Regions from separate parts of the Cronobacter muytjensii ATCC 51329 genome, predicted to be linked through region 2. Evidence: predicted binding sites of a transcription regulator. Region 2 holds the regulator's gene; the other holds the start of a gene.

Region 1 (10,650 bases), 1.1 Mb from region 2:
ACCAGGATCTCTGCCGATTTCTCGGCGGTGTCGATAAGCCCGAACGCCTCATCAAGCGTTGGCCCGGTGCCGAAAATGCCGTGATGCGGCCACAGCACCAGGGTGTGGGTTTTCATCTGCTCTGAGGTGGCGCTGCCGATGCCGTCGGTGCCCGGCACCATCCACGGCACGATGCCGACGCCATCCGGGAATACCACCAGGCACTCGGTGCTGCCTTCCCACAGCAGGCGGGTAAAGCGCGCTTCGTCAAGCTCCAGCACGAAGCTCAGCGCGATGAGGTTAGTGGCGTGGCAGTGCATGATGACCCGGTCTTTGCCGCCGGAGACCGCCTTGCGCACCGCGTGAGACTGGAAGTGCGACGCCAGCTCCGAGGTCGGCAGGCCGCCGTGGGTCAGCCCCCAGTGAATGTGGTACGCCATGCCGTCGTCGGTGATTCGCAGCAGCACCAGTGTGTCCGCCGGGTCGAGCTGCACATTGCGGAAAAATTTCCCGGAGCCGGTGACAAGAAACCAGCAGCCAGCTAATTCAGCGCGCGGCTGGCTCAGCTCCACGCAGCGCGGCTCCGGGTAAAATTCATCGCGGTAAGGCTCTACGTCGGCCGCGTCAAGGCGCAGGCTCACGTTGCCGCCGTTACGTTCATCCCAGCCTTTCAGCCACATATCGCTGGTGGCTTTCACCATACCCTGTACGAACCAGGAAGAAAGAATGCGTTGCATGAGTGCTCCTTAGCGCTTGCTTAAAACGTGTTGTTCATAATGACGGACCGTGGTGAGCCACGAGGCATCGGCTGGGGTGTCGTGGCGCAGGCAGTACATTTCCCAGACCGCCTGCCACGGCAGCGATTTTTGCTCTTCAAGCAGGGCCAGCCGGGCGGTGTAGTCGCCTTCCTGCTCCAGCTGACGCAGCTGTGCGGTAGGCTCAAGCAGCGCGCGCAGCAGCGCTTTTTTCATGTTGCGGGTGCCAATCACCCATGCGGCGATGCGGTTGATGGAGGCATCGAAGAAATCGAGCCCGATATGCACGCGGTCGAACAGATCGTGGCGGATGATTTCACCGGCGATGGCCTGGGTTTCGTCATCCAGCAGAACAACGTGATCGCTATCCCAGCGCACCGGACGGCTGACGTGCAGCAGCAGGCGCGGCACATAGAGCATGGCGCTGGAGATCTTGTCGGAAATCACTTCGGTCGGGTGGAAGTGCCCGGCGTCGAGGCAGAGCGCGGTCTGGCGGCTGGCGGCGTAGCCGAGATAAAACTCGTTAGAACCGACGGTGTAGCTCTCCGCGCCAATGCCGAACAGCTTGCTTTCTACCGCGTCGATATGGTGTGCCGGGTTAAGTTTCTCGCTGATGACCTCATCAAGCGCTGACAGCAGGCGTTGACGCGGCGCGAGGCGGTCTACCGGCGTATCTTTCATGCCGTCCGGGATCCAGATATTCATCACCGACGGCGTGCCGAGCTGTTCGCCGAACGAGGCCGACACGCGGCGGCTCGCCTGACAGTGTTCAATCCAGAACTGGCGGATTTCCGGGTTGGCGTGCGACAGCGTAAAGCCATCGGCGCTCAAGGGGTGCGAGAAGCAGGACGGGTTGAAATCAAGCCCCAGGTCGTTTTCACGCGCCCACGCGACCCAGTTCGCGAAATGGCCTGGTTTAATTTCATTGCGCGCAACCGGCGTGTCAGATTCCAGGTAGATGGCATGCAGGTTCACACGTTTCGGGCCGGGGATCAGGCTCAGGGCCTGGCCGAGATCGGCCCGCAACTCTTCGGCGTTACGCGCCTTGCCCGGATAGTTGCCAGTGGCCTGGATGCCGCCGGTCAACTGCCCCTGCGGATTTTCAAACCCGGCCACGTCGTCGCCCTGCCAGCAGTGCATCGATACCGGCAGGCGGTCGAGCTGGCGCAGCGCGGCGTCAGCATCGACGCCCACGGCGGCGAAGCGCTGCTTCGCCAGTTCCCATGCCTGGTTGATTTGAGTGGTCATGCGTAAAGCTCCTTCCTGGTTTGGCGATACGGCGAAACTCGCGCCGCATGGCGGGCAATCTCGCTGTCAGTCTGAGGTTGAAAATGGGTCAGCGGCTGGCTGGCGGTCACCACGCGGCGAAACGCGTCGACGTCGGTTATTTCGTCGAGCGCCATCAGCTGGCAGCCGATATTGCCAAGCGTGGAGGCTTCCACCGGGCCCGCCATCACCGGAATGCCGCAGGCGTCGGCGCAGAGCTGATTAAGAAACGGGTTCTGGCTGCCGCCGCCCACGATATGCAGCACCGTAAATGACCGCTCGCGCAGGGCGGTCAGCTCATCCAGCACGCGGGCGTAGAGCAGCGCCAGGCTGTCGAAGATGCAGCGCGCCAGCTCCGCCGCGCTTTCCGGCGCAGTCTGGCCGTTCTCACGGCATGCGGTTTGCAGCTCGCGGCTCATGTTGTCCGGGTTGATAAAGCGGTCGTCGTTAGGGTTCACCACAAAGCGGCAGGCGGGAAGCGCGCGGGCCGCGTCGATAAGCGCAGGGAGGTTGTCGACCCGCTGCTCTTTGCAGACGCGCTGCAACAGCCACAGCCCCATAATATTTTTCAGCACCCGATAGCGGCCCTCGGCGCCGCCTTCGTTGGTGATATTGGCAGCCAGCGCGCGGTCGCCGGTGTAGGGCGTTTTGCTCTCAAAGCCCATCAGCGACCAGGTGCCAGAGGAGATCCAGGCGGCGTCATTGCCCTCCAGCGGCGCGGCGATCACGGCGCTGGCGGTGTCGTGCGTCGCCACGGATACCACCGGAATATCGATGCCCTGCGCGCTGCGCCAGCGGCCGATGACATTACCCGGGTGCGTCGGCACTCCCAGCCAGTGTTTCGGCACGCCCGCCCAGTCGAGCAGCGTCTCGTCCCAGTTATCGGTGTCGATATTAATAAGCTGCGTCGTGGTGGCGTTGGTGTAATCCCAGTTCAGCGCGCCGGTCAGCCGGTAGCAGAGATAGTCCGGAATGAGCAGCGCATGCGCCACACGACCGACCAGCTCCGGCTGTTGTTCCACCAGCGCGCGGAACTGATAAAGGGTGTTGAACGGCAGAAACTGAATGCCGGTGCGGCGGTAGATAGCCTCCCGGCCCACCTGCTGCTGCGCGCGGGCCATCACGCCGTCAGTGCGGCTGTCGCGGTACGACACCGGCAGGCCGACGCGCTCGCCGCGCTCATCCAGCAGCACATAATCAACGCCCCAGGTGTCGATGCCGATGCTGTCGATGACGACGCCGCACCCGCAGGCTTTTTCCAGGCCGAGGCGCACTTCACGCTCCAGCGCATCCACATCCCAGGTGTCGAAACCGTCTACGCGGCGCAGGCCGTTGGCGAAACGGTGGATTTCCTGAAGCGTCAGGCGCTGTTCCTGGCTGTCGTAGCGGGCCAGCATCACGCGGCCGCTGGAGGCGCCCAGGTCGACCGCGACGCTATGGCGAATAGTCATGGTAGGGGTCCTTGTTGAAATCTCTGACGCCAGTCTAGGGAGCGGCGCGGCGGCGCACCTTCATCCCACTGACAGCGCGTTACCGGCGCTGGCAAGGAAGCAAAGATGAACGTGAGGGAGTTCACAGAACGGCGTTTGCAGGCCAGGCGTGGGCGCATGTGAGCCGCGCCGCATTTCCAGAAATTTCACGACGTTTCTTAAAAATCCGACGGGCTTTGCGCGTTTTGACGTCGAAAATTGAAGGTGTAGTTGAGAACCGTTATCTACTATCAGGCAGGTTTTACTGAAAGCGGGGGCGATGATGACGGTACTACAGTGCGTTGATTTTTTCCCAACCGGCGCGGCGTCGGTAACCATTGAACCGCGTCTGCCGCAGGCGGCTTTTCCTGAACATCACCATGATTTCTATGAAATTGTCATCGTCGAGCACGGCACGGGCACGCATGTCTTTAACGGCCAGCCGTACACGTTAAGCGGCGGTTCCGTCTGTTTTGTGCGCGACCACGACCGCCATCTGTATGAACATACCGAAAACCTCTGTCTGACCAACGTGCTGTATCGTTCGCCGCAGGCGTTCAGTTTCCTGTCAGGGCTTGAAAAACTCCTGCCGCAGGAGCAGGACGGCCACTATCCGTCGCACTGGCGCGTCAGCCAGCAGACGCTGCATCAGGCCCGTCCGCTGGTGGATCAACTGGAGGCGCTGCGCGAGAGCAGCGACGTGCACGCCATCGCCAGTATGGAAATGCTGTTTATGCAACTGCTGATCCTGCTGCGGCGCGGCAGCCAGGCGCAGGGCAGCGGCCATGCCGACGAGCGGCTGAATCAGCTGATCGCCTGGCTTGAAGATCACTATGCGGAGGATGTCTGCTGGGAACAGCTCGCCGGGTGCCACCGGCTCTCGCTGCGCACGCTGCATCGGCAGCTGAAGCAGCGCACCGGCCTGACGCCGCAGCGCTATCTCAACCGTTTACGCTTAATGAAAGCGCGCTATCTGCTGCGCCACAGCGAAGAGAGTGTGACGGAGATTGCCTACCAGTGCGGTTTTGGCGACAGCAATCATTTCTCCACGCTGTTCCGGCGCGAGTTTTCCTGGTCGCCGCGCGACATTCGCCTCGGGCGCGACGGGCAGATGCAGTAACGCGAAGAGAATCACCGTTTTCTGGGGCAAAAAATTGCATACTTTGCAGCTATTTGTCCCGGAGAAGCCCAGTGGCCCCTCAGTTAGTGCTCAGGAAAGCGGACTTTTTCGCCACGCCTACCCAGCCGGTGGTGGTGGCGGATCGCTACCCGCAAAATGTCTTTGCCGAGCATACCCACGAGTTCTGCGAACTGGTGCTGGTCTGGCGCGGCAACGGCCTGCATGTGCTGAACGACCGGCCTTATCGCATTACCTGCGGCGATCTCTTTTATATTCGCGCCGAAGACCGCCACCGCTACGAGTCCGTGAACGATCTCGTGTTGCATAACATCATTTATTGCCCTGAACGGCTGCAACTGAACGTGAACTGGCGCGATCTACTGGAAAACCCGCGTGGCCCTGGCGGCGATCCGCGCTGGCGGCTCAGCAGCCACGGCATGGTGCAGGCGCGGCAGGTTATCGATCAGCTGGAACATGAAAGCCCGAAGCACGATGCGCTGTCGCACTGTTTAGCCGAAAGCCTGTTTTTACAGCTGGCGATTACGCTGCGTCGTCATCGCTACCAGCCGTCGAGCGGGGCCGGGCCGGACGAGGGCGAAAAGCTCGATCTGCTGATGGCGGCGCTTGGCAACAGCCTCGACGTGCCGTTCGATTTGCAGCATTTTTGCAGCCATTATCAGATTGCCGAACGCCCGCTGCGCCAGCTCTTTCGCCAGCAGACCGGTATGACCATCAGCCAGTACCTGCGCCAGCTGCGTATCTGTCAGGCGCAGTATCTGCTGCGCCACTCCGATCTGCTGATTAGCGATATCGCCGCGCGCTGCGGCTTTGAAGACAGCAACTACTTCTCGGTCGTGTTTACCCGCGAAACGGGCGTGACGCCACGGGTGTGGCGTCAGCAGTGCGGGGTGGTGACCGGTTAGTTGGCCGCCATCCCCAGCCCGACAATATTCGCCGCCACGATAATCACCACGCAGCCCAGGCTCAGTACGCTGACCGGGCGGCGGCCCGCCGCTTTCCACTCGCGTAGCACCAGTCCGACCAGCCCGCCGCACAGCACGTAGAAGCTCATATGCAGCATCCAGCTGATGTAGTCATACTGCGCCGGAATGCGCGCATGGCCCCAGGCGTAGAAGAAAAACTGTAAATACCACATCAGCCCGCCCAGCGCGGAGAGCAGCACGTTGGCGATAATCAGCGGTTTCGCCAGCGAGAAATCGGCTTTTAGCGACAGGTTGCGGACTCTGGCAAGACGGATAAAACAGAAGCCGAGATTCACCAGCGCGCCGCCGCCCATGATAACGACATAGCTCGGCAGGCCGACGTAAAGCGGGTCGACGCCGAGCGCGGCGGCGGCCTCATGCATTGGCTTTGCCGCGTCCATCGCAAACGACATGCCTGCGGAGAACACGCCGCACATCACCGCCAGCAGCAGCCCTTTTTTCAGGTTAAATTCTTCGGCTTTGATGCCCATCTGGCGCTCTTTCAGTTGACCGGCGCGGGTCACGATGCCGACGCCAATCAGCGCCACGAAAACGCCCAGCAGCGTCATCCGCCCGCCGGGCGTACCGATAAGCACCGCGAATTTGCCGTTCAGCAGCGGCGTCATCAGCGTGCCGACAATGAGCGTAATGCCGATAGCGATGCCGATGCCCATCGACATGCCGAGATAGCGCATGGTCAGGCCATAATTAATATTGCCGATGCCCCACATCGCGCCGAACAAAAACACCGGCAGCAGCGTGGTGGCGCTGAAAGCGCCGTAGTAGGCCCAGAAATCGGGCAGAAGCAGGGCGCTTACCGCCCAGGGCAAAATCAGCCACGAGACAATACCGCCTACCGACCACATGGTTTCCCATGACCAGTGCCGGACTTTTTTAAACGGCGCGTAAAAGCAGGCGGCGCTCGCTGCGCCAATCAGGTGCCACAGTATCCCCATGGTTATCGCGTTATTCATGCTTAGCGTCCTCGTTTCCGTCGTAGGGCAGGCGGGAGCGAAAGCCGCTCCCTAACCCAAACGAGTCTATGGAGGCGCGTTTTTATTCACCTTCGACGCGCTGCCGCTGCGGCGCAACGGGTGGCAAAAAACAGCGGGTAAGCCGAACGGCGATCACACTTTGCGGTGAATTCAGACAATGCCTGACGCATGGATATCTGTGCGAAAATCGCCGTCAGATGTCCATTTTTAGCCGTTAGTGCGTTAAGTTATAACCATATAAAAACTGCGGCATTGATAAACATTTTCAATATCATTTAATTAACTATAATGAACCCACTGCTTACGCGGCGTTAACACCTCTGCCGCCCGACAATAATGGAGATGATGAATATGAGCTATACACTGCCATCCCTGCCGTACGCATACGACGCCCTGGAACCGCATTTCGACAAGCAGACGATGGAAATCCATCACACCAAACACCACCAGACTTACGTTAACAATGCTAACGCTGCGCTGGAAAGCCTGCCGGAACTGGCGAACCTGCCGGTTGAAGAGCTGATCACCAAACTGGATCAGGTTCCGGCTGACAAAAAAACCGTGCTGCGCAACAACGCAGGCGGCCATGCTAACCACAGCCTGTTCTGGAAAGGCCTGAAAAAAGGCACCACCCTGCAGGGCGACCTGAAAGCGGCTATCGAGCGCGATTTCGGCTCCGTTGAGAAATTCAAAGAAGAGTTCGAGAAAGCCGCAGCGACCCGTTTCGGCTCTGGCTGGGCGTGGCTGGTGCTGAAAGGCGACAAACTGGCGGTGGTGTCTACCGCAAACCAGGATTCCCCGCTGATGGGCGAAGCGGTCGCTGGCGCATCCGGTTACCCGATTCTGGGCCTGGACGTGTGGGAACACGCCTACTACCTGAAATTCCAGAACCGCCGTCCGGACTACATCAAAGAGTTCTGGAACGTGGTTAACTGGGACGAAGCCGCAGCGCGTTTCGCTTCTCAGAAATAAGGTTGCAACCTGACCTGTAAAAAGCGAGCCTGACGGCTCGCTTTTTTTATATCCGCAAAAGGAGGCGCGCATGTATTTCCCGGTTCAGGTTTATCTTGGCAAAATCCGCGACTACGAGGGCAGCCGGCCCAGCGCTATCGGCAAAGTGCAGGCAGAAGGGGAGTTATCGCTCACCAGCCGCGGGCTGGTCGGCGATCAGCAGGCGGAGAAGAAAATCCACGGTGGGCCGGATCGCGCGCTGTGTCATTATCCGCGCGAACATTACGCCATCTGGGCGCGGGAATACCCGGAACAGGCGGCGTGGTTTGCGCCGCCCGCGTTCGGCGAGAATCTCTCGACGCTGGGGCTGACCGAGGATAACGCGTTTATCGGCGATATCTTTCGCTGGGGCGAGGCGCTTATCCAGATTACCCAGCCGCGCTCGCCCTGTTTTAAGGTGAATTTTCACGCAGGCATCAGCGAGCTTTCCGGACGGATGCAGGATACCGCGCGCTGCGGCTGGCTGTATCGGGTGATTGGCGAAGGCAAAGTCTTTACCGACGCGCCGCTGGAGCTGGTGTCGCGCGTGAGCGCGATATCGGTGCGGGAAGCCGCCGCCATCGCCTGGCATACGCCGTTTGATGACGAGCAGTATCACCGGCTGTTAAGCGCCGCCGGGCTTTCCGCGAGCTGGGCGAAAACGCTGCAAAACCGCCGGTTAAGCAGGAAAATCGAGAGCTTTTCGCGCCGGTTGTGGGGGCGCGGGTAAGCGGGCGCGCGTCTTACCCGCCCTGCAGTATCGGCGACATCAGGTCGTGTTTTCAGCAAGACAGGTAAGCGCGTCCGCTATCAAACGCTCTTTCAGCGGCGAAGCGCCATCCGCTTACGCCGCGTCGTCCCGTTTGGGCTGCGCGCTGGCGGCGGGCAGCTCCGCTAACATGGACGTGAATTCCGGTGCCGGCACCAGCGACTCGCGGGTGATCGCTTTAATCGATTTCGCGCCGGTCAACGTCATCGCCACGCGCATCTCTTTCTCAATCAGGTTCAACAGGTTCGCCACGCCTTTCTCGCCGTGGGTCGCGAGCGCGTACAGATAGGCGCGGCCCAGCAGCACGGTGTCAGCGCCGAGCGCAATCATCCGCACCACATCCAGGCCGTTGCGAATGCCGCTGTCGGCGAGGATCGCGATATCGCCTTTCACCGCGTCGGCGATGGCGGGCAGGGCGCGGGCCGAAGAAAGCACGCCGTCGAGCTGTCGGCCGCCGTGGTTCGACACCACAATGCCGTCGGCGCCGAAGCGTACCGCGTCGCGCGCATCTTCCGGGTCGAGGATCCCTTTAATCACCATCGGGCCGTCCCAGAACTCCCGGATCCACTCCAGGTCTTTCCATGAAATAGACGGATCGAAATTGTTCGCCAGCCAGCCGATGTAATCTTCAAGACCGGTCGGTTTGCCAAGGTAGGTGGAGATATTGCCGAGATCGTGCGGGCGGCCATGCAGGCCCACATCCCACGCCCACTGCGGGTGTGTGACGACCTGCCAGTAGCGGCGCATGGCGGCATTGGCGCCGCTCATGCCGGAGTGGGCGTCGCGGTAACGCGCGCCGGGGGTCGGCATATCCACGGTAAACACTAGCGTTGAACAGCCCGCCGCTTTGGCGCGCTCCAGCGCGTTGCGCATAAAGCCGCGGTCGCGCAGAACGTAGAGCTGAAACCACATCGGGCGGTTGATGGCGGGCGCCACCTCTTCTATCGGGCAGACCGACACGGTGGAGAGCGTAAACGGAATGCCCTTCGCCGCCGCCGCCCGCGCGGCCTGCACTTCACCCCGCCGGGCATACATGCCGCACAGCCCGACCGGCGCGAGCGCGACCGGCATAGAGAGCGTCTCGTTAAACAGCGTCGTCTCAAGGCTCAAATCCGACATATTCTTCAGCACACGCTGGCGCAGCGCGACCTGCGAGAGATCGTCCACGTTGCGTTTAAGGGTATATTCAGCGTACGCCCCGCCGTCGATATAGTGGAACAGAAACGGCGGCAGGATACGCTGGGCCGCCGCGCGGTAGTCGCTGGCTGCGGAAATAATCATTCATCATTCTCCCTGGAAGGTTTCATCACATCGTCGGGCAGGCGGGTGACGCGCGCCTGACGGGCGACATCTTCATCAAGCTGTTTAATGGTCGAGTGGACAAAGCCGAGGTGACGCAGCGTCGCTTTGCGCGCGCGCTCGGCGTCGCCCGTCTCGATGGCCTCCAGCATCTCGCGGTGCTGGCCGGTGAGCTGGGCAAAAATCGGCTGCTGCTGATACATGCGCTGACGGCTCTCCATCACCGACGACTGCAACAGATCGAAAAAGCCGCGCATGGTCTGGAGCAGCACCACATTGTGCGAGGCCTCGGCAATCGCCAGGTGAAAGCGCACGTCGGCCTGGGAGGCGAGATCCGGGTCGTCGCGCTCGGTAAATTGCAGCATCGCGTCAAAGCAGTAGCGCAGCTTTTCTTTATCCTGCGCGGTGGCGCGCAGCGCCGCGTACCAGGCGGTGCTGGCCTCAATGGCGTGGCGCGCTTCTAAAATGTCGTAGCGATAACCCGGATCGTCGGCCATCAGGTTGCGGATGGGCTGAACGATACGTTGTTCCGACCACGGCTCCAGCTGATAGCGCACAAAGGTGCCGCCGCCACGACGGCTTATCAGCAGCCCGTCTCGAATCAAAATCTGCAACGCCTCGCGCAGCGAATTGCGCGACACGCCAAGCTCTTGCGCCAGCTGTCGCTCCGAGGGCAGGCGCATTCCCGCTTCCAGGCCGCGCTCGGCGATAAGCGCGCGGATGCGCTCCACCAGATGGTCGGCCAGCCGTCGGGTCATTAATGTCATGGGATCATCCAGGTAAAGTAGTAAGCCTGCAGTAACGTAATCAGCCCCACCATGCAGGTGAATGCCAGGCTGTGCTTCACGGTGAAGCGGAACAGATCGGACTCTTTACCGACCAGCCCCACCGCCGCGCAGGCGATAGCGATAGACTGCGGCGAAATCATTTTGCCGGTCACGCCGCCAGTGGTGTTCGCCGCGACCATTAAAATATCGGAGACGCCGGTCTGCTGCGCCGCCGTCGCCTGAAGCGCTGCGAAGAGC
Region 2 (10,650 bases):
GTGAAACTGGTTATCGAAAACTACCCGCAGGGTCAGAGCGAAGTGGTTTCAATGCCTAACCATCCGAACAAACCGGAAATGGGCAACCGCGACGTGCCGTTCAGCGGCGAAATCTGGATCGATCGTGCAGACTTCCGCGAAGAAGCGAACAAGCAATACAAGCGTCTGGTGCTCGGTAAAGAAGTGCGTCTGCGTAACGCGTACGTCATTAAAGCGGAACGTGTTGAGAAAGACGAGGCGGGCGAAATCACGACTATTTATTGCTCGTACGATGCTGATACGCTGAGCAAAGATCCGGCTGACGGTCGCAAGGTAAAAGGCGTTATTCACTGGGTCAGCGCCGCGCATGCGTTGCCGGTTGAGATCCGTCTCTATGACCGTCTCTTCAGTGTGCCGAACCCTGGTGCTGCGGAAGATTTCCTGACGACAATAAATCCGCAATCTCTGGTGATCAAACAAGGTTATGCTGAACCGAGTCTGAAAAACGCCGAAGCGGGCAAAGCCTGGCAGTTCGAGCGCGAGGGTTATTTCTGCCTCGACAGCCGCCATGCAAACGGTGACAAACTGGTGTTTAACCGCACCGTTGGCCTGCGTGACACCTGGGCTAAAATCGGCGAGTAAAGGCTTGCCTGTCATAAGACGCCGCCATCGCGCGGCGTTTTTTTTATTTGCTGAATCAATCTGTTAACTCCCCTTAAAGATTCGCGATGCGAATTAATTTCTTTTGTTTTGATAAACGCCTTTCATCGTATATCTCCCCGCTACAGAGCTTTCTACTTTATTAAAAATTGTAATCGCTTTCATTTTATTGTTTTGACTGCGTTTTCTAAGTTGTACGGCATAAAAATTCACCCTTATGAAAATGTTACAAAATGAAGGAATTTTTGTGCTGCTCGTCATAAAGCCATAAAGAATTCAGGTTTTAAGATTGATAATTCGCGCTGCGAAAAATAGTCTTTAAGTGCGGTAGCGCGGGGGAAGCTCCGCCGCCGTCTTTTATTTTTTTAATTTTTTCATTCGCTTTATGGGCGTTGTTCCACGCGAATTTTTTACGTCAAAGAGGAATTTCACATGCGTTCGTTGAAATACAAACGTAGCGGCGTCGCTTTGGCTCTCGCCAGCGTCAGCGCGCTGGGCGGCTTGTGCAGCCCACCCGATGCTCTGGCAGCGGGGTTTATTGATGACTCTACGTTAACCGGCGGCATCTATTACTGGCAGCGCGAGCGCGACCGTAAAGATGTTGTAGAAGATAAATACAAAACCAACCTTTCTCACTCCACCTGGAACGCGAATCTCGATTTTCAGTCAGGGTTCGCCGCCGATATGTTCGGGCTGGATATCGCCGCTTTTACTGCCATCGAAATGGCGGAAAACGGCGACAGCGGTCACCCGAACGAAATTGCGTTCTCCTCCAGCAATAAAGCCTACGACGAAGACTGGTCAGGGGATAAAAGCGGTATCAGCCTTTATAAAGCCGCGGGCAAATTCAAATACGGCCCTGTCTGGGCGCGAGCCGGCTGGCTGCAACCGACCGGGCAGACACTGCTGGCGCCGCACTGGAGCTTTATGCCCGGCACATATCAGGGCGCGGAAGCCGGGGCGAATTTCGACTACGGCGATGCTGGCGCGCTGAGTTTTTCCTATATGTGGACCAACGAATACAAATCGCCGTGGCATCTGGAGATGGATAAGTTCAGGCAGAACGACAGAACGACTCGCGTGGATTATCTCCACTCTATCGGCGCGAAATATGCGTTTAAAAATTCGCTGGTGCTGGAGGCGGCGTTCGGCCAGGCGCAGGGCTATGTCGATCAATACTTTGCCAAAGCGAGCTACAACTTTTCGCTTGCCGGAAACCCGCTCGCCACCAGCTATCAGTTTTACGGCGCGCGCGATAAAGCCAGCAGCGGCACTATTAATGATATCTACGATGGTACGGCCTGGCTCCAGGCGCTGACGTTTGGCTATAAGGTCGGGCCGGTGGATCTGCGCCTCGAAGGCACATGGGTGAGCGCCGAAGGACAGCAGGGCTATTTCCTGCAGCGTATGACGCCGACGTATGCCTCCTCCAACGGACGGCTCGATATCTGGTGGGATAACCGCTCAGATTTCAACGCTGACGATGAAAAAGCGGTATTTTTCGGCGCGATGTATGACCTGAAAAACTGGAAGCTGCCGGGCTTTGCGATAGGCGCCTCTTACGTCTACGCGTGGGATGCAAAGCCCTCAACGCTTCCGACCACCGACAACTACTACGATCCTGACTACCGCCTGAAAGAGTCTGCCTACAGCCTGGACGCGGTCTACACCCTGCAGGACGGCCGCGCCAAAGGCACGATGTTTAAGCTGCATTTCACCCAGTATGACAACCATTCCGACATCCCGAGCTACGGCGGCGGCTACGGCAACATTTTCCAGGACGAACGCGACGTGAAATTTATGGTCACGGCACCGTTTACGATTTTCTGAATGCGCAGGGGCGCGCAGGTGCGCCTTACATAAAGGGCAGTGAAAAGGACGAGATGATGAAAAAGTTACAGATCAGTCTGTTAGCCGGGGCGGTGATGGGGATTTTAGCCGGTAGCGGCGCACAGGCGTCAACGGCAGACCAAATCAGCCAGTTTGGGCTCAACTACGCGATTACCGACAACCACGCGGCACAGCATGGCGTCGACTGCGCCGCGCTTGGCGCCGACTGGGCCTCCTGCAATAAAGCGGTTATCACGCTCACCAATCCGGGTGACGCGGTGACGGATAAAAACTGGACTATCTGGTTTCACAGTATTCGCCAGATCCTCAAGGTCGATAACGATCAGTTTAAAGTGACCCACGTGATGGGCGATCTCCATAAGCTTGAGCCGACGGACAAATTCACCGGCTTCCCGGCCAATGCCTCGGTGGAGATCCCAATCGTCAATGAATACTGGCAGCTCTTTATCACCGATGTGCTGCCGCGCTGGTACGTTACGGCGGACGATGGCGCGCCGAAAGTGATCGCCAGTACCGATACCGAAACGTTAACCGGGTTCGTCAGCCCGCTGAAAGATCAGTGGAAACGCACGCCGGACGATAAAAACATCCTGATGACCGCGGAAGCGCGCTTCGATAAAAATAGCGACATCAAAACACTGAATGCCGACAGCCTGCGTGGGCAGATTATCCCGACGCCGCGCCAGGTCAGGCTGCACGGGCAGGACGTCGCTCTCGACCAGGGCGTTAAGCTTGATATAGCCGTGCTTGATAAAGGCTCGCAAGAGGCGATTACCGCGCGCTTTGCGCTGCTGGGAGTGAAAACCGGATCGGGTTATCCGGTGCGTACGGCCATCGCGAGCCGCGCGTTTAACGGCAAAGAGGCGGTGTCCGGCGCTTATCAGCTGCATATAGGACAGAAAGAGGCGGTAATTACCGGCTACGATCGCGCAGGCGTCTTTTATGGTTTGCAGTCACTGCTGTCGCTGATCCCGGTGGACGGCGCGCGCCAAATCGCGATGCTTGACGCGCAGGATGCGCCGCGTTTTGCGTATCGTGGCATTCACCTTGATGTGGGGCGCAACTTCCATACTAAAGCCGCCGTGCTGCGCCTGCTCGATCAGATGGCGGCCTGGAAGCTCAATAAATTTCACTTCCATTTAAGCGACGATGAGGGCTGGCGCATCGATATTCCGGGGCTCCCGGAGCTGACTGAAATTGGCGCGAAACGCTGCCACGATCTGAGCGAAAAAACCTGTCTGCTGCCGCAGCTCGGCTCCGGGCCGGATACCAACAACAACGGTAGCGGCTATTTCACCCGCGCCGATTATATCGAGATAGTGAAATACGCCGCGGCGCGCCAGATTGAGGTCATTCCGGAAATAGATATGCCGGCTCACGCCCGCGCGGCGGTGATTGCAATGGAGGCACGCTACGATCGGCTGATGAAAGCGGGTAAAACCAACGAGGCGAACGCGTACCGCCTGCTCGACCCGCAGGATACGTCGGTTACCACTGGCGTGCAGTATTACAACCGTACCGGCTACCTCAATCCGTGCCTCGATTCGTCACGCCGTTTCGTGGATAAAGTGATCGGCGAAATTCAGCAGATGCACCGGGAGGCCGGACAGCCGCTCACCACCTGGCATTTTGGCGGCGACGAGGCGAAAAATATTTACCTTGGCAGCGGTTATACCGATAAAACGAAACCGGAAGCCGGGAAGGGCATTATCGATCAAAGCCGCCAGGATAAGCCCTGGGCGCGCTCGCCGGTGTGTCAGAAAATGGTTAAGGACGGGGTGGTCGCGGACGTTGAGCATCTCTCCAGCTACTTTGGCGTTGAGGTCAGCAAGCTGGTGAAAGCGCACGGCATTGACACCATGCAGGCCTGGCAGGATGGCCTTAAAGATGCGAAAGACGCCAGCGCCTTTGCCACCTCACATGTCAACGTCAACTTCTGGGACACCCTCTACTGGGGCGGTTTTGACAGCGTCAACGACTGGGCCAACAAAGGCTTTCGCGTTGTGGTCTCTAACCCTGATTACGTCTATCTCGATTTCCCGAACGAAGTGAATCCGGCGGAGAGCGGCTACTACTGGGGCACGCGCTTTAGCGACGAGCGTAAAATTTTCAGTTTCGCGCCGGATAACCTGCCGCAAAACGCCGAGACGTCGGTCGATCGCGACGGCAACGCGTTCAGCGCTAAATCCGATAAACCCTGGCCTGGCGCTTATGGGCTCTCGGCACAGCTCTGGAGCGAAGTGGTGCGTACCGATAAGCAGATGGAGTACATGATGTATCCGCGTCTGCTGGCCGTAGCGGAGCGCGCCTGGCACCGTGCCGCATGGGAGCAGGATTATCAGGCGGGGCGCGAGTATAAGGGCGGCGAAACGCATCAGGTCGATATGCAGGCGCTACAACGGGACTGGACGCGTTTTGCGAACCTGCTTGGCCGTCGCGAACTGCCGAAACTTGAGAAAGCGGGCGTGCAGTTCCGTCTGCCGGTGCCGGGCGCACGCGTGAAAGCAGGGGTATTGCAGATGAACATCAGCCTGCCTGGCGTGACGATGGAGTATTCCACTGATGGCGGCGCGCGCTGGCAGCCTTATGACGCCGCGCAACCGCCGCGCGTGACGGGCGAGGTGCAGGTACGCAGCGTAAGCGTGGATGGCAAACGCCACAGCCGGACGGAGCGCGTACAGCCGTAACGCGCTTTTTAAAAAAGCCAGCCTCCGGGCTGGCTTTTACGTGTGTTAAAGCGGTGTCTTACAGCGCCTCTGGCAGATGGTGAACGGCAAGCAGTTTGCCTTTGCTGATTTCAATATGTTTCGCGCTGCGTAGCTGGGACAAGGTTTTCATTACCATACTGCGGGAAAGATTTGTTTTTTTAACAATATAATCGGCGACGTTAATCCGGTTACGCATAAACTCATCCATCGACGCCAGACAATCGATATTGGCTTTAATCATACTGTAGCTGTTTCTGCCCAGCATAATTTCTTCCCGATAGCAAAGCATATTAATTATCCATGAGGACAAAATAAGAAGATGTAACTGGCAATGATTTTTTTCGATTTCCTGCATGAAATAATCAAAAGGAATTAACTGATAATGACATTCTGAATCAGCCTGTAATTTTATGAATTGGGATTTACCTAAATTCCGCGCCAGGCCCAGAACCGAAGGGGCGCTGCATTTTTCCAGCAACAGGCGGTCACTCTGGCGCATCAGAGAAAACTGACCGCCGCGAATGATGCAAATTTCCCCGTCTCGCAACGGGATAAGCGTATTTTTTTCCGCACGAGACCAGTTGCCGTAGCTATTGAAAATATCGGCAATGCGGTAAATCTCAGCAAGAGGTTTAGAGGGTAATACCATATTGGTTACCTTGTTTAAAATAAATTTATGTCGTTGCTGTATCTTAATGGATGCTTTTTTATTGCTGCAATAAGGGGCAGAGAAGAGGGAATGAACAACGGCAATCTTTCGTTGGCTAACCGCTTGACCGATAAAGATATTTATCTTTTCTGAATTTATATTTAATAAAATATATGTGGTTTAATTAAGCATTGTGCGCTGTATTAAAATACACATCTCTGTGTTATTAATCCAAAATGATACATGTGTATTTTCAGCGTCTGGTTTTCAGACAATAAAAAAGCCGACAAACGTCGGCTTTGGATCAGGCGTTATGGCAAGCGTTACTTCTCGCCGACCTCGTGCGCGTGTTCATTCTCGCGGCAGTCGCCATCGGCACAGTGACCATACAGATAGAGGCTGTGGTTGGTCAGGCGGATGCCGTGACGTGTCGCGATTTCACGCTGACGGGCTTCAATAGAGTCATCGCTGAATTCGATCACTTTGCCGCAATCGAGACAGATCAGGTGATCGTGATGATGCTGTTGCGTCAGCTCGAAAACGGATTTACCGCCTTCGAAGTTGTGACGGGTGACGATGCCGGCATCGTCGAACTGGTTCAGTACACGATAGACCGTGGCAAGGCCAATCTCTTCACCCATGTCAATCAGACGCTTATAGAGGTCTTCCGCACTGACATGATGATTGACCGGTTCCTGCAGCACTTCGAGGATTTTTAATCGAGGAAGCGTGACTTTCAGGCCGGCCTTCTTTAATGCGGTATTGTTGTCAGTCATGCGGAATCTGTCCTGTTGCTTAACGACTCGCCCCAGAAGGGAGCGATACATCGGATACGCCGAAGATGAATGCGTCTCATTATAGAACTGACATGCCTAAATGAAAACCGCAAGCGTCCGGCAAAAAAGAGCTTAAAAATCGTGGACCCGCCAGCGTTTTGCACGGGGAGGCCTGATAATTAAGGATGCCATTGTACAGCGTAGTGAGGGAAAGTTAAAAATTTGTAGCAATTATTTTCATTGCTTTTATCTATCAACCGGCGCGGACGGTCGCCCGCGCCGTTTATCATCAGGCGTTGATGATTTCCTGCAGGTGCAGCTCTTCGGAGACCTGTTTCACCCATTTTTCAACGCGTTCCGCCGTCAGCTCCGGCTGGCGATCTTCATCAATTGCGAGGCCGACAAAGTGATCGTCGTCTGCGAGACCTTTGGACGCTTCGAAGTGATAACCCGCCGTCGGCCAGTGGCCAACAATGGTCGCGCCGCGCGGCTCGATAATATCGCGAATGGTGCCCAGCGCGTCGCAGAAGTATTCTGCGTAATCTTCCTGGTCGCCGCAGCCGAACAGCGCGACCAGTTTACCGTTGAAGTCAATTTCTTCCAGCGTCGGGAAAAAGTCGTCCCAGTCGCACTGCGCTTCGCCGTAGTACCAGGTCGGGATGCCAAGCAGAAGAATATCGAACGCTTCCAGATCCTCTTTGCTGCTTTTAGCAATGTCATGCACTTCAGCAACGTCTTTCCCGAGCTGTTTCTGGATAATTTTCGCGATATTTTCGGTATTGCCGGTGTCGCTGCCGAAAAAGATGCCTACGATTGCCATAAGAAGAATAACCTCTTGAATCTAAATGTGATGGTGCTGGCATAACGCCCACAGATAGGGCAATCATAGCAGAACAGGTGAAGGTGCGGAAACGGTATCAGGCGCCGGGTGCACTCTCTGCTACATTGCCCCGTCCTTTTGGGTAAAATTCAGACCAGACCTTACTCCTGCAAGGCTTTCAGCTGAGCGAGGAGCATAGCTTCTATCAGCTCGCTGCGGCTGATATTACGCGCCTGAGCCAGATGGTTCAGCGCGTCCACCGCATCGGCGTTCAGCTTCAATTCCACGCGCTTAAGCCCGCGAACTTTGTCACGCTTAAGCTGGTTGCGCTTATTGATGCGCAGCTGTTCGTCGCGCGACAGCGGATTGGTTTTCGGTCTGCCCGGACGGCGTTCATCCGCGAAAAGATCGAGCGTTGTGCGGTCCGTTTGTTCTTTTGCCATGGTATGAGTATAGACAGGGGAAACAGGCTGCCGGGGCGGGCCCGGCGGTATTTCAGCGCGCCATCATACATCAGGCAGCGAAGCGCGCCAACGCATCCGGCGCGCGACGGCGCCGGTCGGTCTGTTTTTAATCAGTTTCCAGAAAACGCCGGATAGCGCGCAGCACCGCCTGCGGCTTTTCGGCATGCACCCAGTGACCCGCGCCCGCGATAACGTGCGCGCGGGCCTGCGGGAATTGCGCCAGCAGCGCTTCGCGGTGCGCTTCTTCCACATAAGGCGACGCGCCGCCACGGATAAACAGCGCCGGGCCGCGCCAGGCGGGGAGGGGTTCCCAGCCGACAATATGGGCGTATTGATTCCACAGCACCGGCACATTGAAGCGCCAGACGCCATCGACAAACGACTTCAGCAGAAACTGAATCACGCCTTCTTCCGCGATATACTGGCGCATGATATCCGCCGCCTGCTGGCGTGTTGTCGCGCCCGCATCGCTCACCGCGTTGACCGCCGCGAAAATGTCGTCGTGGCGGCGGACCTGATAATCCACTGGCGCGATATCGATAGCCACCAGCTTTTCAATGCGATCTGGCGCCAGCGCCGTTACCGCCATCGCCGCTTTGCCGCCCATCGAATGCCCGATAAGAATCACTTTCTCCAGCCCCAGCGCATCCAGCGTATCGAGAATGTCCTGCGCCATCGCCGGGTAATCCATCGTCTCGCTACGCTCAGAAAGCCCGTGGTTACGCAAATCGACCTGCACAATATTGTTATCCTGCACCAGGTCGCGGGCCAGCACGCCGAGATTGTCCAGGCTGCCAAACAGCCCGTGAATTAACACAATCGGTGTATTTTGAGTCGGTTGTTGCGCAGATTGCGTGCGGGTATTTAATTTCATGGCAAAGTTCTTTTTTGGCGACTGACAGGTTAGGTTATCATGTTGACCATTCTGCCGCCCGGCTGCAAGGTTCCAGTTAATTCCGACTTTTGCGGCCTTCCTGGTTTGACGCTATCCGCTGTTGGGTTTTAACTCTATAATCCCAATGACTTGTATTCAGAAAAGAAATCGCACTGGATTAAGATGAAAACGATTGAAGTTGATGACGAGCTGTATCGCTACATTGCCAGCCACACCCTGCATATTGGCGAAAGCGCGTCCGACATTTTACGGCGCATGTTGAAATTTTCCGCCTCCACGCAGATCGCCGCTACACCAGCCAAAGCAGAGATCCCAGCCACCGTCGCGCCCGCCGCTGACAAACCGGCCAACCCGGCGCGCGATCGCGTTCGCGCCATGCGTGAGCTGCTTCTTTCGGATGAATACGCCGAACAAAAACGCGCGGTCAATCGTTTTATGCTGGTGCTGTCTACACTCTATTCACTGGATGCAGACGCTTTTGCCGAAGCTACCGAATCGTTACATGGTCGCACCCGCGTCTATTTCGCCGGCGACGAGCAAACGCTGCTGCAAAGTGGCAACCAGACGAAACCCCGCCACGTGCCGGGCACGCCGTACTGGGTTATCACGAACACGAATACAGGCCGCAAATGCAGCATGATTGAACACATCATGCAGACCATGCAGTTCCCGGCGGAATTGATTGAGAAGGTTTGCGGCACCATTTAACTCTTGCGTCAGAAGGACCAGGCCATGGCAGTCAATAACCGTGCGGGACAGCCTGCACAACAGAGTGATTTAATCAACGTCGCCCAGCTGACCGCGCAGTACTATGTGCTGAAGCCCGAAGCGGGTAATGCGGAGCACGCGGTGAAGTTCGGGACTTCCGGCCACCGCGGCAGCGCCGCGCGTCACAGCTTTAACGAGCCGCACATTCTGGCCATCGCCCAGGCGATTGCGGAAGAGCGCGCCAAAAACGGCATCACCGGGCCGTGCTATGTCGGTAAAGATACGCATGCGCTCTCCGAGCCTGCGTTTATCTCCGTACTGGAAGTGCTGGCGGCAAACGGCGTCGATATCATCGTGCAGGACAACAACGGTTATACGCCGACGCCTGCGGTCTCTAACGCGATCCTTGAGCACAACAAACGCGGCGGCGCACAGGCTGACGGCATCGTCATCACGCCGTCGCACAACCCGCCCGACGATGGCGGCATCAAATACAACCCGCCTAACGGCGGCCCGGCAGATACCAACGTCACTAAAGTGGTTGAAAACCGCGCCAACGCGCTGCTGGCGGACGGTCTGAAAGACGTGAAACGTCTGTCGCTGGACGACGCCTGGGCGAGCGGCCGCATTCAGGAAAAAGATCTGGTGCAGCCGTTTATTGAAGGGCTGGCGGAGATCGTCGACATGGCCGCTATCCAGAAAGCGGGCCTGAAGCTTGGCGTTGACCCGCTGGGCGGCTCCGGCATCGAATACTGGAAGCGCATCGCGGAGCACTACAAGCTCAACCTGACGATTGTTAACGATCAGGTCGATCAGACGTTCCGCTTTATGCATCTGGATAAAGACGGCGCTATCCGTATGGACTGCTCCTCGGAATCCGCGATGGCGGGCCTGCTGGCGCTGCGCGATAAGTTCGACCTGGCGTTTGCCAACGACCCGGACTACGACCGCCACGGCATCGTCACGCCTGCGGGTCTGATGAACCCGAACCACTATCTCGCTGTCGCCATCAACTATCTGTTCCAGCATCGCCCGCAGTGGGGCCAGGACGTTGCCGTCGGTAAAACGCTGGTTTCTTCCGCAATGATCGACCGTGTGGTCGATGCGCTGGGCCGTAAGCTGGTGGAAGTGCCGGTCGGG

What was found. The regulator Fur, encoded in region 2, represses iron uptake genes when iron is present. The targets are predictions, from matches to a motif close to ATAATAATGAGAACNACTATCAA.
Region 1: the regulator Fur is predicted to act here: its motif matches at 6,820-6,842, upstream of sodA (superoxide dismutase [Mn]).

Annotation. Positions count from the first base shown of each region.
Region 1 is NZ_CP012268.1:3,857,010-3,867,659, reverse strand. It holds gene rhaD (rhamnulose-1-phosphate aldolase) at 1-716, opposite strand, end outside; gene AFK63_RS17695 (L-rhamnose isomerase) at 726-1,982, opposite strand; gene rhaB (rhamnulokinase) at 1,979-3,451, opposite strand; gene rhaS (HTH-type transcriptional activator RhaS) at 3,753-4,589, shown strand; gene rhaR (HTH-type transcriptional activator RhaR) at 4,661-5,512, shown strand; gene rhaT (L-rhamnose/proton symporter RhaT) at 5,509-6,546, opposite strand; gene sodA (superoxide dismutase [Mn]) at 6,919-7,539, shown strand; gene yiiM (6-hydroxyaminopurine reductase) at 7,610-8,287, shown strand; gene lldD (FMN-dependent L-lactate dehydrogenase LldD) at 8,402-9,607, opposite strand; gene lldR (transcriptional regulator LldR) at 9,604-10,392, opposite strand; gene lldP (L-lactate permease) at 10,389-10,650, opposite strand, start outside.
Region 2 is NZ_CP012268.1:2,733,950-2,744,599, reverse strand. It holds gene glnS (glutamine--tRNA ligase) at 1-621, shown strand, start outside; gene chiP (chitoporin ChiP) at 1,072-2,469, shown strand; gene AFK63_RS12680 (beta-N-acetylhexosaminidase) at 2,526-5,177, shown strand; gene AFK63_RS12675 (helix-turn-helix domain-containing protein) at 5,236-5,847, opposite strand; gene fur (ferric iron uptake transcriptional regulator) at 6,171-6,623, opposite strand; gene fldA (flavodoxin FldA) at 6,913-7,443, opposite strand; gene ybfE (LexA regulated protein) at 7,605-7,886, opposite strand; gene ybfF (esterase) at 8,014-8,781, opposite strand; gene seqA (replication initiation negative regulator SeqA) at 8,965-9,510, shown strand; gene pgm (phosphoglucomutase (alpha-D-glucose-1,6-bisphosphate-dependent)) at 9,535-10,650, shown strand, end outside.